DNA from 2 places in the Asticcacaulis sp. MM231 genome. Region 2 is predicted to be linked to the other one. Evidence: riboswitches for the same ligand, from Rfam matches in the RefSeq annotation. Region 2 holds a riboswitch; the other holds the start of a gene.
What was found. Region 2 has a riboswitch for cobalamin ahead of metE (5-methyltetrahydropteroyltriglutamate--homocysteine S-methyltransferase). Riboswitches for the same ligand answer to the same signal wherever they lie in the genome.
Positions count from the first base shown of each region.

Region 1: it holds a riboswitch for cobalamin, as region 2 does, so the genes downstream of both, ABQ278_RS07190 (TonB-dependent receptor domain-containing protein) here and metE (5-methyltetrahydropteroyltriglutamate--homocysteine S-methyltransferase) in region 2, are expected to answer to the same signal.

Region 1 covers NZ_OZ075108.1:1,462,781-1,470,484, forward strand. The annotation lists gene ABQ278_RS07165 (RluA family pseudouridine synthase) at 1-88, shown strand, start outside; gene ABQ278_RS07170 (HAD-IA family hydrolase) at 85-783, shown strand; gene ABQ278_RS07175 (ATP12 family protein) at 785-1,531, shown strand; gene ABQ278_RS07180 (DUF962 domain-containing protein) at 1,515-1,859, opposite strand; gene ABQ278_RS07185 (GNAT family N-acetyltransferase) at 1,892-3,040, opposite strand; gene ABQ278_RS07190 (TonB-dependent receptor domain-containing protein) at 3,161-5,023, opposite strand; cobalamin riboswitch at 5,150-5,342, opposite strand; gene ABQ278_RS07195 (TadE/TadG family type IV pilus assembly protein) at 5,402-6,721, opposite strand; gene ABQ278_RS07200 (BolA family protein) at 6,782-7,072, opposite strand; gene ABQ278_RS07205 (J domain-containing protein) at 7,141-7,704, shown strand, end outside.
Region 2 covers NZ_OZ075108.1:1,086,127-1,093,830, forward strand. The annotation lists gene ABQ278_RS05335 (inositol monophosphatase family protein) at 1-635, opposite strand, end outside; gene efp (elongation factor P) at 749-1,315, opposite strand; gene ABQ278_RS05345 (acyltransferase) at 1,495-2,619, opposite strand; cobalamin riboswitch at 2,768-2,978, shown strand; gene metE (5-methyltetrahydropteroyltriglutamate--homocysteine S-methyltransferase) at 3,076-5,379, shown strand; gene ABQ278_RS05355 (hypothetical protein) at 5,446-6,126, shown strand; partial or broken gene ABQ278_RS05360 (IS630 family transposase) at 6,228-6,991, opposite strand; partial or broken gene ABQ278_RS05365 (transposase) at 7,057-7,469, opposite strand; gene ABQ278_RS05370 (IS1182 family transposase) at 7,566-7,704, opposite strand, start outside.

The DNA.
Region 1 (7,704 bases), 380 kb from region 2:
GATCAAGGCGGGTTTTGATCGCTTTGGTTTTGATGAGCACGAAGCCGAGAACGATCCGTTCGCCAATATGAAGAAGAAAAAGCGTTGAGCCTGAAACTAGCTGTCTGGGATGTTGACGGGACTTTGATCGACAGCCGGTCGTCCATCTTCCGCGCGGCGGTGGAAGCCGCCCACGCCATCAATATCAGCCCGCCGAGCTATGATGACGTGCGCGCCATCGTCGGCGTGTCGCTGTTCGACGCCCTGGCCATGATGCGACCCGATCTCGATAATGAGACCATCGCCGCCTACACGCACGAATTCCAGCAGGCCTTCCTGCGCTTCCACGCCGATCCATCCTTCGCCGAGTCGCTCTATCTCGGCGCCGAGGAAACCCTGCGCGTTCTTAAGGCCGAGGGCTGGCTGATGGGCATGGCCACCGGCAATTCGCGCCGCGGCGTTACGCGCACGGTTGAAAAACACGGCTGGTTGGATGTGTTTGATACCACCTTCTGCGCTGACGATGGCCCTTCCAAGCCGCACCCGCACATGCTCCAGTGCAATCTTGAGGCCCTGGGTGTCGATCCACATGAGGCTGTCATGATCGGCGACGCCACGCACGATATGCGCATGGCCCGCAGCGCCGGCGTCACCGCCATCGGCGTGTCGTGGGGCTTCCATACGGTCGAGGAATTGCTGGCCGCCGGCGCCGATCATATCGTCCACGATTTCACCGAACTGAAGGTTTGGCTCGACGCTTTCGAGCCGCAAGCTCTTTCTGAACAAAAACGCGCAAGGTATTGATATGAATTACGAAGCCAAGGCGCCTGATAAGAAATCCAACTCGCTCGGCTTCCGTCCCAAGCGCTTCTGGGGTGGCACAGCCACCGTTGATCTAGAAGGCGGTGTGGGCGTTGCGCTCGATGGCCGGCCGGTCAAGACCCCCAAGGGCAAGCTGCTGGTGCTGCCGAACGCCGATCTGGCGCAACGGATCGCGGCCGAATGGTCGGCTGTGGGGGAGTATGTTGATTACGAAGCCATGCCGCTGACCCGCCTGGGTTTTGCCAGCGTCGATCGCATGGGCGAGGTGCTGGACGATACCCTGGCCGAGGTGACGCGCTATTCCGAAACCGATCTCCTGTGCTATCCGGCTGAATATCCGGCGGCCTTGCAGGCGCGTGAGGCGGCCGTCTGGCAGCCGGTTCTGGCCTGGGCGGATGCGACGCTCGATCTGCAGTTCCAGCAGAACCAGAGCATCATCCATCAGCCGCAGCCGAAGACAACGATCCAGCGAATTCAATCGTTGATTTCCAACACCACGCCTTATGAACAGGCGGGGATCATGCTGGCCATTCCCTTGCTGGGTTCGGTCATTCTGGCATTGGCCCTGTGGCGCGGACACCTGAGCGGCGAGGCGGCCTTTGTGGCGTCGCGTATCGGCGAGGACTTCCAGACCGAGACCTGGGGACGTGATGAAGAGGCCGCCAAGCGCGCTGCCGGCATCCGGGCGCAGGCGCACAGCCTGGAGATCTGGTTCAAGGCGCTGGCTTGAGGTGATCCTCGGCCAGTTGGCGCCGCTTGCTTAAGCCGCCGGTCAGCCACAGAAAGTACATGTGGTAGTCGCCTGCGAAGGACCACAGCGGGTATTTAAAGGTCGCCGGGCGGTTATGTTCAATGAAGAAATGCCCTATCCAGGCGCAGCCGTAGCCGGCGATCAGGCCCACGACGATCCAGCCCGGCCAGCCGGTAGAGAGGGTGAGGATCAGCGCGGCAATCCCGCAGGTCGAGCCGAGATAATGCACCGCGCGGGTGGCCGGCAGGCTGTGTTCGCTCAGGTAAAAATCGAAAAAGGCGGAATAGGTTGTGTAGCGTTCGGCCATCGGTTTCATCCCTTTTGACCGAGCTTAACACATCATCCCCCCTTTTTGAACGGCGATGCTTCCTCTTCGAGCATCTGCATCTGTTCCACCACAGCTTCGCGTTCGCGCTTCAGATAATCTTCGACCGGTGCGCGCAGGCGCTTGTCGCGGATATAGTGCGCCGAATAGACCGGGTTGGGCAGGTAGCCGCGTGACAGCTTGTGCTCGCCTTGCGTGCCGGCTTCAACGCGCTTTAAGCCCCGCGCAATGGCGAAGTCGATGGCCTGATAATAGCAGACCTCGAAATGCAGGAAGGGGATATCGATCAGCGTGCCCCATTGGCGGCCGTAGAGCGTGTCGCCGCCGATAAAGTTGATGGCGCCGGCCACCGCCTCATCGCCGTCATAGGCAAAGACCAGCGCCAGTTGGTCACGCATGGTCTCGGCGATACGGCTGAAAAAGGCCCGCGTTAGATAGGGCGAACCCCACTTGCGGTCATAGGTGCTCTCGATAAAGGCGTACATCTGATCGAGATGGGTGTCCGTGATGTCAGAGCCGACATGCCAGCGCAGATCAACGGTTGACTGGACGTCGCGGCGTTCGCGCCGGATTACCTTGCGGCGGTTGGAGGAGAGGGCGGCAAGGAAATCATCAAAGGTGGCGTAGCCGTTATTGTCCCACCAGAACTGCTGGTCCTGACGTTGCAGCAGGCCCATACCGCCCATCATCTCCCATTCGTCGTCACGTGGGAACGTAATGTGCAACGAAGACAGCTTGTTGGTCTCGCACAGGGATATGGCGGCTTTCGCCAGCGCCTGCCGCACCTCCGGATCGGGCGAGATCAGGCGGCTGCCGGTCACGGGCGTGAAGGGCACGGCGCCTTGCAGCTTGGGGTAATAGTCGCCACCGGCCTGTTCATAGGCGCGTGCCCACGACTGATCGAAGACGTATTCGCCCATCGAATGGTATTTGACATAGAGCGGCATGACGCCGCGCACCACGCCGGCTTCATCGCTTAAGGAGAGATGGATGGGCTGCCAGCCGCTGGCCTGATCAACGCAGGCTGTCGCCTCAAGCGCATCGAGATAAGCAAAGGATGTGAAAGGGTTATCGTCATCCCTTAAACTATTCCATGCGGTTTCGCCGATCTCGGCGATGCGGCTGTGAATTTTAAGCGTCAGGGCAGGGGACATGTTCGCCATATAGTGCGTTGGAGGACAGGCAGGAAGCCCCACCCCTATCTTTAACTATGTGCGATGATCTTCGCGCCGACAAGCGGCATAGTGTGTCCTCCCCCGCCGGGACGGGGGAGGAGGTTAGATTTAGAACAGCTTGGCTTGCAGGCCCACCCAGACGCGGCGGCCGGTCTGGCCATAACCGCCGGCGGTCTGGTAGCGGCTGTCGCCGGCGTTCTCGATACGACCATAGAGGCTGAGGCGATCATTGAGCGTATAGTTCGCGCGCAGGTCGGCCAGATCATAGGCCTTGAGCATACCGGTATAGGCGGTATCCAGCGCCTCGCCGACATGACGCAGGCCAAGGCCCAGGTTCAGCTTGTCGGTCGCGGTCCAGGTCAGGTCGACACTGCCCATCTGATCCGGACGGCGCGGCAGCAGGCCGCCATTGCCATCGCGGGCGTGCAGGAAGCTGTAATTGCCACGCAGGTTCAGGGAATCGGTCAGGTCCTTTGACAGTTCCAGCTCGACACCGCGCGTTTCGGTGCGGCCGATATTGCCGTAGCAGCCGTAGGGCTGGGCGAGCGTGCAGGTGTCGTAAACGAAGTCGATCTGGTCGCGCACCGAGCGGGTGAACAGGCTGACGCTGAACAGGCCGCCGTCAAAGCCATAATCGACGCCGCCGTCGAGCGTGGTCGATTTTTCCTCGACCAGGGTGGCCGTGCCGTAATCGCTGTAAAGCTGATAGAGGCTCGGCACCTTGACGCCCTGACCGGCGCTGGCATGGAGGCGCAGGTGTTCGCTTAGGGGCGCATTGACCGTCACCTGTGCGATGTCATTGCCGCCGAAGGACGAGGCGTCGTCATGGCGGGCGCTTAAGGCCACATCAAGGGGGCCGAAATCGTGGGTCACCTGACCGTAGACGCTGGCCAGCGTAGAGGAGGCCTTAAGCGGCAAAGGGTTCGGATCCCAGCTTGCGGGGTAGGCCACGCTCATGGTGTCGCGCTCGTAGCTCAGGCCACCGAGAAGACGTGTGGCGTCGGTCAGGCGATAGCTGATGTGGTAATCGGCGGCTTCAATATGACCATTGGCGACATAGTTGGGCGAAGAATTGGGGTTGTAATTGTTGCTGTCATTATCGGTGACGCTGAACGAGAGGGTCTGTTCGCCTTTTGTAAAGCGGTGCGTCAGGGCGACGACCGAGAGAGTGTTGCCGTTCTTGCCGAAATCGCCGGTATCCATGAAGTTGTAGGGAGCGACCGGGTTATAGCCGTCGAAATCACCGCGGCTGTGGCTGGTGGTCGAGAAGGCCTGCGCGCTGAAAGCTTCGTTGAAGTCGTAGCGCAGCTTGCCGTTCAGCGTGGTCTGGGTGAAGCCGTCCTTTTCCGCGCCGCCGGCAAAGCTTGATACGCCACGGTCATTATAAGTGCTGCCCGACAGACGCCAGGTCAGACCGCCTGTTTTGCCGCCGATACCGGCGCGGGCCGAACCGTATTCATCGAAGCCTTCGATACGAAGATCGCCTTCGAGCGGTTGGGACGGGGTGCGCGAGGTGATGCTGACCACGCCGCCCATAGCGCCGGAGCCCCACAGGGTCGAGAGCGGGCCGCGCAGCACTTCGATGCGACTGGCATCATCCGTGCTGACCAGGCCGAGATTGGTGCCGCCGCCCACCTGCGCCGGATCATTCAGGCGCACGCCATCGAGAATATAAAGCGTGTGGTCGGCACCGGCGCCACGGATCGAGGCGGTGGTGGCCGTGCCCGGACCGCCGGTGCGGGCGATGCTCAGATCGGGCGTGCGGGTCAGGAGATCGGCGACGAACAGCGACTGGTAGGCTTTGATATCGGCATCGCTCAGCACGGCGACGCTCTGGCCGAGCTTGGACACCGGCAGGGTTTCGCGGGTGATCGAAACGACGACTTCGGTCGGCGCCTCGTCGGCGTGGGCAAAGACGGGCAGGGCCAGAAGCGAGGCGGTGAGGAAAAGGGTAGTCTTGGAGTTCAGCATGTGAACGGTCTTTCAGTCAGAAACGAAAGCCGTAAACCGCGCATGACGAAGCCTGCGCCGGTTACGGCTCACAAGGTATCGTCTCTCAAGCTATATAGACTTGCTCGCGCTGCACTTCCCGGCCACGCAAAGGACGACAGCCAAGGCAGGTCTCCTGACTCGCGCCTCGAACGCTTCGCTGCCGTCTTCCCCGCAGATACGAGTGACATAAGGCAGCAAGGCTCGGCGCTTACAGTTGCGGGGACAGTTTGGGCCTCTAACCCAATTCCCTATTATCCTGCGGTTTTGACGCGCAGGCACCATTGGCACGGGCGGGTGCTAGGGCCTGAACTGCGGCGCGTCAAGCCTTCAAACGCGCCTTTCGCCACAATGTATCTTTTAGGAATTGATCCTGACGACCGAAACGATCTTGTTAAAGAGTGCGGTCATGGCTTCATTGATGCCCTGACTGGGGCTGACTTCAAAATAAAGCCCGGGTGAAGCACAGGCTTCCATTTGGGTGGCAACTTGGGACGGATTTGAATTTGGTGGTAAAAATTTCTGAACATAGCTCTTGAAGAAACCGTCATTCGGAGCCGGCTGATAGGTCGTGTACAGCACCGCGATCCGAACGCCTCGGCTTTTGATGTCTGTACACTGTTTAGTATCCAGCGGTGTGATGCGACGGCAGGGGTTATTGGCAATATTGTTGTAAGCGCAATCGTAACCGTCGTTAAGACCATCCGATACAAAGAACAGCACCTTTTGCGCCGTTGACGAAGATGTGCCAGTTCCAGGCGTGCCGATAAGGCTGTTCATACCTGTGAGCACGGATTTGAAATTCGTCTGACTGTCGTTATTGTAGTTCTGCCTAAGTGTGGTCATTAAATCGATCTTGGCGGCGTTCGCAGCGGAGGCGGTAAGGTCCGTGGTAAGGGCGCTGACCTTGTAAGGTTGAGGTGCTTTGAGATCGATTGCATCTGCAGCCATCCCGAAATGATAAATTGCCATGCGATATTGCCCGGCAATTGTTTGGGTCTTCTGGGCTGTCGTCATAAGGTTCTGTGTGGCCTGACGCACAACATCAATCCGCGTGGTGGCGCCGTACTTTTTCGCTTTTGTGTAGTTGTCTTTGCCTGCGTTGGCGCCGGTTTCGTGGCAGGCGAAGGCACAACCGATCTTATCGTCCATAAGCTTGATATCTGCTGTTGTTGCTCCCAAGCCCATTGAGGGAGTGTTATCGAGCAGCAAATAAAAATCAATAAAGGGCGGCATGCTCGCCTGCGATTTCGACGTCACCGAAACGGGGAGCGTGCTGAATCCGAAAAGGCCCAGCATATAGGGCTTGTAGTTCGCGGTGACCGTGACCGTCGAGGTGATCAGCGTGCCGTCCTTCATCACCTTGGCTTTGGGCGTGACAGCGCTCAGTTCCGCGTGCGTTGCCATGTCGGAATAGAAAATACTGACAGCCTGTGTTTCGCCGGCGGAGATTTCACCGGAACCCATGGTCTGACCGATCTTGTAAGCGACCGAATTAATGGCCACGGAACCGACGCTGGCCACATCCGCCGAATCCTGAAGCTCGGCACGTAGGCCGATGACGCGGCTGAAATCGATCGCGCCGGCAACGAACATAAACAAAACAGGCACAGCTAGCGCTATGATCATGATGACATTGCCGCGCACATCGAGCGCAAAAGTTCGCAGTTTATTCAGCACCGTGTCGCCCCCAAGTCTGTTCAGCCGGGCGCACTATCGCATAGGATGCTTAAATGATGGCTAACCGGCGCCGCGCTTTTCGGACTCTTCCGGTGTCAGGGTTTGCAGGCTGAGGGCATGGACCGGGCCGGCCAGATCCTCGGCCAGGGCGCTGTTCACCAGCCGCTGTCGGGCGACGCGATTAAGCCCTTCGAAGTGTTCGGAAACAATAAGTACGGAAAAATGGCTCTCGCCCCCTTCACGCGCGCCCGCATGTCCACTATGTTTGGCGCTGTCGTCGTGAATCTCCAACTGTTGTGGAGCGAAGGCCTGATTGAGCTTCACGCTTAAACGGTCCGCTACGGTTCCCATACTCTGGCCTCACTTTACAGCTATACGCACGTCGCAATTTTTTAAGATCAAAGGATCACTGTCATCATATGACCGAAGGATTTAAGTTCAAGCCCAAATTCATGGACATGCGTATCCGTCCGCCCAAGGAAGGCGAGGAGAAAACGCGCAGGCCGGAAGATGATGTCTTGCATCTGAAGCCGGGCGAAAAGCCGTGCGAATGGCCGGAATGCCATAAGGCCGCCACGGCCAGGGCGCCCAAGTCGCGTGAAATGATGAATGAACACTACAATTTCTGTGTGGGTCACGCCGCCGAGTACAACAAGAACTGGAACTTCTTCGCCGGTATGAGCGAAGGCGAGGCGCGCCGTCACCGCGAAGCCATCGCCACCGGCGACCGCCCGACGTGGGCCTTCCGCGCCTCGCGCCTCAGCCGCGAAGCGGCCAATGCCGCCGTGAAGGGCACCAATTCCAAGACCTTCTTCGATCCGCACAGCGTCTTCGGCGCGGGTGCTGCGCCCATGCGCGACAAGGGCGAACCGGCCGTGCGCCAGTATGGCAAGATCGAACGCGCGGCCTTCGCCGATCTCGATCTTGAAGTCGGCGCTACCGCCGAACAGATCCGCGTGCGCTACACCGAGATGCTCAAGCGC
Region 2 (7,704 bases):
CCGCGTTCCCAGAAGCCGTCGAGTTGACCGGCAGCGACATAGGCGAGGTCGAGCGAGGCGGCGCCGTTGCGGCGGATGCCGACGGTGCGCTGCATGATCTGATGCAGTTCTTTCAGTGCCTGGGCGTGGCCAGGCTTGCCGATGAAGGGCAGGCCGGTGCCGATCAGGCATTCATCGAGGTTCTTGCGCTGGCTGACGCGCAGGCGGCGGTCGTTGTGGAAGGCGCCCTTACCCTTTTCGGCCCAGTAAAGATCGTTGGTGACCGGATTGAAGGTCACGCCGGCGACGACTTCGCCATCACGCTCCAGCGCCACGGTACAGGCGAAGTGCGGGATGCCGTGCATGAAGTTGGTGGTGCCGTCGATGGGGTCGACGATCCAGCGGTGGGTCTTGTCGGAGCCGATGACCTCGCCCAATTCTTCACCGAGGAAGCCGTAGCCGGGACGGACGCGCAGCAGTTCTTCCTTCAGCGCGGCTTCGACGCGCTTGTCGGCGGCGGTGACGAAATCACCCGGACCTTTTTTGGAAACCACCAGTTCGGCCACTTCGCCGAAATCACGGGCGACGCCCTTGCAGCCCTTGCGCACCGCGCCGACCATAACCTGAATGAGTGAGGATTGAAGTACGGCAACCATGGGAGGGCCTCTTAACTGGATTTACAATGTATTGCGGGGGAAGCCCCCTCCGGCCAGGCAAGCTGGCCACCTCCCCCACAACGGCGTTGCCGTTTTGCAGGGGAGGGGAAGAATTAATCGGCGCGCTTCATGTACTCGCCGTCGATGGTCGAAACGACGATGCGTTCACCCACGCCCATGAACGGCGGGATCATGACGCGCATGCCATTAGAGGCCTTAGCGGGCTTGTAGGACGACGAGGCAGTCTGGCCCTTGATGGTGGGCTCGGTTTCGACCACTTCGAGCACGACGGTGTCGGGCAGGGTGATCGAGATCGGGCGTTCGTCGTGGAATTCCAGAGTGACGACCATGCCGTCGTGCAGGTACTGGATCTGGTCTTCGCCGACCCAGTCTTCGTGCAGGGAGATCTGCTCGTAGTTTTCCTGATCCATGAACACCAGCATGTCGCCTTCGGTGTAGAGATAGAGGTGGTCTTTTTGCTCAAGGGTGACGCGCTCGACGGTTTCTTCGGAGCGCAGGCGTTCGTTGAGCTTGGTACCGGTGATCAGGTTCTTCAGTTCGACCTGGGCGAAGGCGCCGCCCTTGCCGGGCTTTACGTGGTGCGATTTAACGACGGACCAGAGGCCCTTCTGATATTCGAGCACCATGCCGGGCTTGATCTGGTTAACGTTGATTTTCATGGAATACGACTTGTCAAAGAGGAGAATAGGTTGGCGGCGTTACTACGCGCAACGACTGCGAAAGGCAAGGGGGCAGGAAACTTCGCGGCCTGGGCCTTGCCAATTCCGCAAGGTGTGGCCAGGGCGCACTTGTAACCCTCTGTCGGATAGAGGATGGCCCGCCTTCCCGGTTAGGCGGGCTAAGCGGCTTTTGCGGGCAGCAAATCGCCGGCTATTTTCAACCAGCTATTGACCAGCCGGTGCAGCGGTGGTTCCAGCCATAAGGTAATGACGAGGGCCACGGCCAGAGTCATGACATAGGTCACGACAAGTCCTGCAAATGCCGGAAAGCCGGCTTTCAGCAAGAAAATATAGACCGGGATGCCAGTGTGCATATGGATGAGGTAGACCGGATAGGTGATCATGCCGAGCGTGCGGATCACTAGCGCGTAGGGTTTGAGAGCGGCCGCGATGGCGCTCTTCCAGCGCAGGGACGCGATGATGATGGCCATGGCTGCTATCCAGATGATGTAGGCGAGCACCGTGACATCGGGCAGGGCCATGCCTTCGCGTTCGATACGCGCTGTCGCGTAGATTTGTAAAACGGCGGTGACGGCACATACGAAGCCGAGCGCCAGACGCGGAAGCGTCAGGCCGGAGCGATCGACGATAAAAATCAACATGCCGAGGGCGAAATAGCAGCCGGGTTGCAGAAGCGTGAGTTGCGTCAGGCGGATAAAGGGATCTTCCGCGCCTGAGAAGGTGAAAATCAGCCAGTAGATCAGGCTTAAACCGGCCAGAACATAGGCCAAAAGCTCCAGATGTTTCAGGTTCCGCGTCAGGATCATGAGCCAGATCAGGCCATAGAAGGCGATTTCGACGGGAAGTGTCCATATCTGCTCGGTGATCCATGGACCGATCGGGAAGAAGGTCACGCTTTTCAGCCACAGGAAGGCAAGCTGCGCGGGCGGGAAGTAGTTCAGGACGAGAGCGATCACCGCCATCAGGGTGGCGCAGATAAACATAGCCGGGAAAAGACGCGCCACGCGGCTGCGGAAGAAAGCGTAAGGCGTGTTCCCTTCGGCGGAATAGGCAATCACCAAACCCGAGATCACGAAGAAGATCTGGACCCCGATCCAGCCCCATCCCCATCCGCCCTGCGATGCCCAGCCAGGCATAACCGTCAGCAGATCGTGCCCTTGTGGCGTATGGATCGGGAAAACGAAGAACTTGAAACCCATATGATAGAAAAAGACGGCCGACGCCGCAAAAAAGCGGATGAAATCCAGACCGAATATGGGCTCTGTGGCGGGCTTTTCGGACATCATGATCTCTTGGCAGCATTACGTATCGCTAACAAACACAGGAATTGAAGAGGCCCGTCAACGGCTTCTTCTCGCAAGTGCGAGATTATTTGTATAATCATATAAAGATATCTTTATATGATTATTGACTTGGTTTCCGTAACGGTATAGTTTTGACGTTGACTGAGGTCTGCCGGTGCCGGTTTGCGCCGGGAGCTAAGAGGGAAGCCGGTGCCCCGTCATAGGGAAATCCGGCGCTGTTCCCGCAACTGTGAGCGAGGAGCTGCGAACCGCAATAGCCACTGGGTGACAGCCTGGGAAGGTCGGTTCGGAGCGATGATACGTGAGCCAGGAGACCTGCCCCGGTCGCATATCAACCACGGGCGGGGTTTCCAGTGGGGCGCGGGCTGACGGGCTTTTCGCTCGCCCTCTGTCATGCGTTCAAATGAACCTTTGCTCCCTTTATGGGATCAAACCATGTCTACTCTACACGTTGCCAATCTCGGTTACCCCCGGATCGGCCTGCGGCGCGAACTGAAGTTCGCGCTCGAATCCTACTGGTCCGGCAAGACGGATCAAGCGTCCCTGCTGGAAGCGGCCAGGACCTTGCGCGCGCAAAACTGGCTGCGCCAGAAAGAACTGGGGGTCGATATCCTGCCCTCGAACGAGTTCTCACTCTATGACCACTTGCTCGATACCGCCTTTATGGTCGGGGCTATACCTGAAGCCTATAAGGGCGCCAGCGATCTCGACACCTATTTCCGTATGGCGCGCGGCGCCGGCGAGGTGTCGGCCTGCGGTCATAACCACAATGGCAGCGTCCCGGCGCTGGAAATGACCAAGTGGTTCAACACCAATTATCACGTTCTGGTCAGCGAACTAAAGCCGAGCCAGACCTTCGAACTGGCGTATAACAAGCCGCTCAGCGACTATAACGAGGCCAAGGCCCTGGGGCACCAGACCCGGCCGGTGCTGGTCGGGCCGGTGACCTTCCTCAAGCAGGCCAAGGCCGCGATCGGCGGTTTCAATACGCTTAGCCTGCTGCCGCGTCTCTTGCCGGTCTACGCCGAGGTGCTGCGAAGCTTGCGAGACGCCGGCGCCGAATGGGTGCAGATCGATGAGCCGGTGCTGGCCAATGCGCCGAACGGACAGGTGGCCCTGGCCCTGACCGAGGCCTATGCCCATCTGGCGCGTGAAGTGCCGGGCCTGAAGCTCATGCTGACCTCCTATTTTGATGCGTATGACGCCAATATCGACCTGGCCTTCTCCCTGCCGGTCGCGGGTGTCCACGTCGACCTGACCGTGCGGCCCGCCCTGCTGGAACGCCTGCCGGAACTGGCGGATGGCAAGACGGTATCGCTTGGCGTCATCGATGGCCGCAACATCTGGAAGGCCGATCTCAACGCGCTCGTGGCCCGTCTGGCGCCGGTCATCAGCCAATTGAACGACGTCATCTTGGCGCCGTCCTGTTCGTTGCTGCATGTGCCGATTGATCTGGAACAAGAGGACAAGCTGGATGCCGATCTGAAATCCTGGCTGGCCTTCGCGGCGCAAAAGCTGCACGAGCTTTCCGTGCTGAAGGCGGCGCTGTCCGGCCTGGATGTGAGTGCTGAACTGGCGGTCAATGCGCAGGCCCTTGCGGCGCGCAAGGTCTCGACGCGTATCCATAATGCGGGCGTGGCCGACCGCATCGCTCGCCTGACGCTGCCGATGAGCGAGCGCCAGAGCCCGTTTGCCGAGCGCATCCTCAAGCAGCGCAAGCGCCTGAATCTGCCGCTCTATCCGACCACGACCATCGGCTCTTTTCCGCAAACGGCCGAGGTGCGCAGCGCACGCCTGCAACACAGCAAAGGCCAGCTCAGTGATGCCGACTATGACGCCTTCCTCAAGGCGGAGACGGCCAAAGCGATCGCCTGGCAGGAAGAGATTGGCCTTGATGCGCTGGTGCATGGTGAATTCGAGCGTAATGATATGGTGCAGTATTTCGCTGAGCAGCTTGACGGCTATGCTTTCACGCAGTCCGGCTGGGTGCAGTCCTATGGCTCCCGCTATGTCCGTCCGCCGGTGATCTTCGGTGACGTGTCGCGTCCCAAACCGATGACGGTCGATTGGGCCGTCTATGCGCAATCCCTGACCACCAGGGTGATGAAGGGCATGCTGACCGGTCCGGTGACCATGTTGCAATGGGCCTTCGTGCGCGATGACCTGCCGCGCAGCGCCGTCTGCCGCCAGATCGCGCTGGCGATCCGTGACGAGGTGCTCGATCTCGAAGCCGCCGGCATCCGCATCATCCAGATCGACGAGGCGGCGTTCCGCGAAGGCCTGCCGATCGATCCGGCCAAATGGGACGCCTATCTCGACTGGGCGGTGGAATGCTTCAAGTTGTCCTCGGCCGGCGTGGCCGACGAAACCCAGATCCACAGCCATATGTGCTATTCGGATTTCAACGATATCATCCGGGCCATCGCGGCCATGGATGCCGATGTGATCTCCATCGAGACCTCACGCTCGAACATGGAACTGCTGGAAGCCTTTATCGACTTCAAGTATCCCAACGAGATCGGGCCAGGTGTCTATGACATCCATAGCCCGCGCGTGCCGGAAAAGGCGGAGATGGAGCGTCTGCTGGAAAAGGCCGGTCAGCGTCTCAAGGCCGAGCAGATCTGGGTCAATCCGGACTGTGGCCTCAAAACGCGCGGCTGGGCCGAAACCAGACCGGCGCTGGAGCGCATGGTCGCCGCGGCCAAGGCCCTGCGCGCCACGCATCCGGTCTGGGTGTAAAGCCCTACTGGTCAGGCCCGCCTCTTGTCGTTAAGATGCGGGCCTGAAATCTTTTAAGGCAGCCTGATGATCCGCAAGACTACGAGCGTTGTTATTCTAACGGGACTTTTGGTTGCCTGTTCGCCGCAGAAGAAGACAGATGAGGCGCCGCAGGCCCCGGCGTCTTCGGCGGTAGCGTCGGCAGCGCCGATGGCGGTCGATACCCTGTCCTGCGCGGGCCCGGTCAAGCAGGGCGATACAGCCAAGAGCCTGATGGCGACCTACGGCAAGGATGCAACTCTGGGCATGATCCCCGGCGCCGAAGGCACCGAAGAGAAGGGGCTTATCCTCTTCGACAAGGACTCTAAGCACCGGCTGGAGGTTCTGTTCGCCGATGAAGCGATGACGCAGGTATCGCTTGTCATGGCGCGCGGCACGTCAACCGCCTGGAAGGGGCCGGAAGGCCTGCACCTTGGCAGCAAGCTGGGTGACATCGAACTAGCCAATGGCCGGGCCTTCACTGTCGGCGGTTTCGACTGGGATTACGGCGGTTATGTCAGCGATCTTAAGGGCGGGCGGCTGGCGGAAATCCCCGGCGGCTGCATGTTCGGTCTGCGAATGGGCTTTGCCGAAGACAACACCAACCCTGTGCCGGATTCGCTGATCGGCGAGCGCACGCTGGATTCCGGCGATCCGGTTTTGAAAAAGGCATCACCCGTGGTGCAGGAAATGACCATCGGCTGGTCGGTTGCGGAGCCCGCCGCTTAAATCAGGTAGGCGCTCTAATTTTATGTTTTGACGCGCTTTCCGAAAAGTGCGTCACACTTTTCGGAAAGCGCCCTAATCTTACTGATACCAACCTCCACTGATTAGTACCCCTTTGTCCATTCCCTTATGCCAAGGGACATTATGCGCCATGGCTGGTCGATAAGTTTGTTCCAGGCTTCGCAACACAGGGCGACTATATCGTCGTAGGATTTGAAAATTCGGTTGGACAGCCAGTTTTCGCGCATGAACTGCCAGACATTTTCTACTGGGTTGAGCTCCGGCGCCTTTGCAGGCAAGGGCAACAAAGTTATGTTTTCGGGGATGTCCAGCTTCTGTGATGTGTGCCATCCAGCACGATCGAGTATCAGAACGGCATGACAGCCAGTGTCGACATTGGCGCTAATTTCACGAAGATGCTGGGCCATGGCGAAGCTGTCGCAGAAGGGCATGACCATGCCGGCTCCCTTTCCCTTTTGGGGGCAGATGGCACCAAAGATATAGGCCCATTTGGTTCTTTGATCTTTTGGCGCGCTTGGTCTGGTGCCGCGCAAAGCCCAACGCCTTGTGATCTTGTTCTTTTGACCAATCCTGGCTTCGTCCTGATACCAGAGCTCTACCTTTGTTCCTTTAGGGAACCCTGATTCAATTTTTGCCAGTTCGGCAGGCAGTTTTTTTTAAAGTCTTCAAGCGCGTACTCATTCTGGCCATGGTGTTTCGGCCTTGCAGACAGCTTCCGATACCCCAGATCACGGACAATACGGCTCAGGCTGTTCTCTGCGATGGAAATACCCCACTCATCGCGGATCCATCCGGCCAGATCGATCAGACGCCACCGGACAACACCATCTACGGCAGGGATAAACCCCTTGGCCGGTGGCCACTATAGGGGCAAGATTATATCTAAGCCAGCTGTCCAGTTTTCGGGGACCACCTCAATTTGCGCCACTGCTCTCGACGACGCGCAACATCGGGCCGGTCCTGTTCGCTCGCCATTATCGTTTTTTTTTGAAGCTCAGCCCTTCTGAGTGAACGAACCGCCAAACTGATCGATAGTCCACACGAACATTGCGCTCACCCAATTCGCGGACCAAACCGCGTAACGTGAACGGAGTTTGGGTACGTTCCAAGAGCCAATCTCGATTAGATCCTGAGAGGACTCTGGGTTTATAACCGCCCATTCGCTTGGGGGCAGGACTGCCGGTCTCCTTGGTTCGCGTCACCCACTTGATTGCGGTGCTCACCGCGACGCCGAACCGATGGGCAGCCTCATGCCGAGACATACCTTCATCATTTACCGCCGCAACAACACGCTCACGCAAATCCATTGAATAGGCTCGGGGCATGGACATCTCTCCATCATGTCCAACCAATGAATCATGATTTGGATTCACGGGGAATCTCTAATCGATTCAATTTTACGTCATCCCGCTCTAGGTGTCTCAGTCTGGTTTGAGCGCAGCCATTCGCTTGCAGTTGTATGCCAGGGCGATAAGCTTCCACTCGCTTTTGACCTTTTGCAGTCCTCGCAGGGAGAACTGCCTGAACTTCAAGACCGATTTGATGATTCCAAAGACAGGT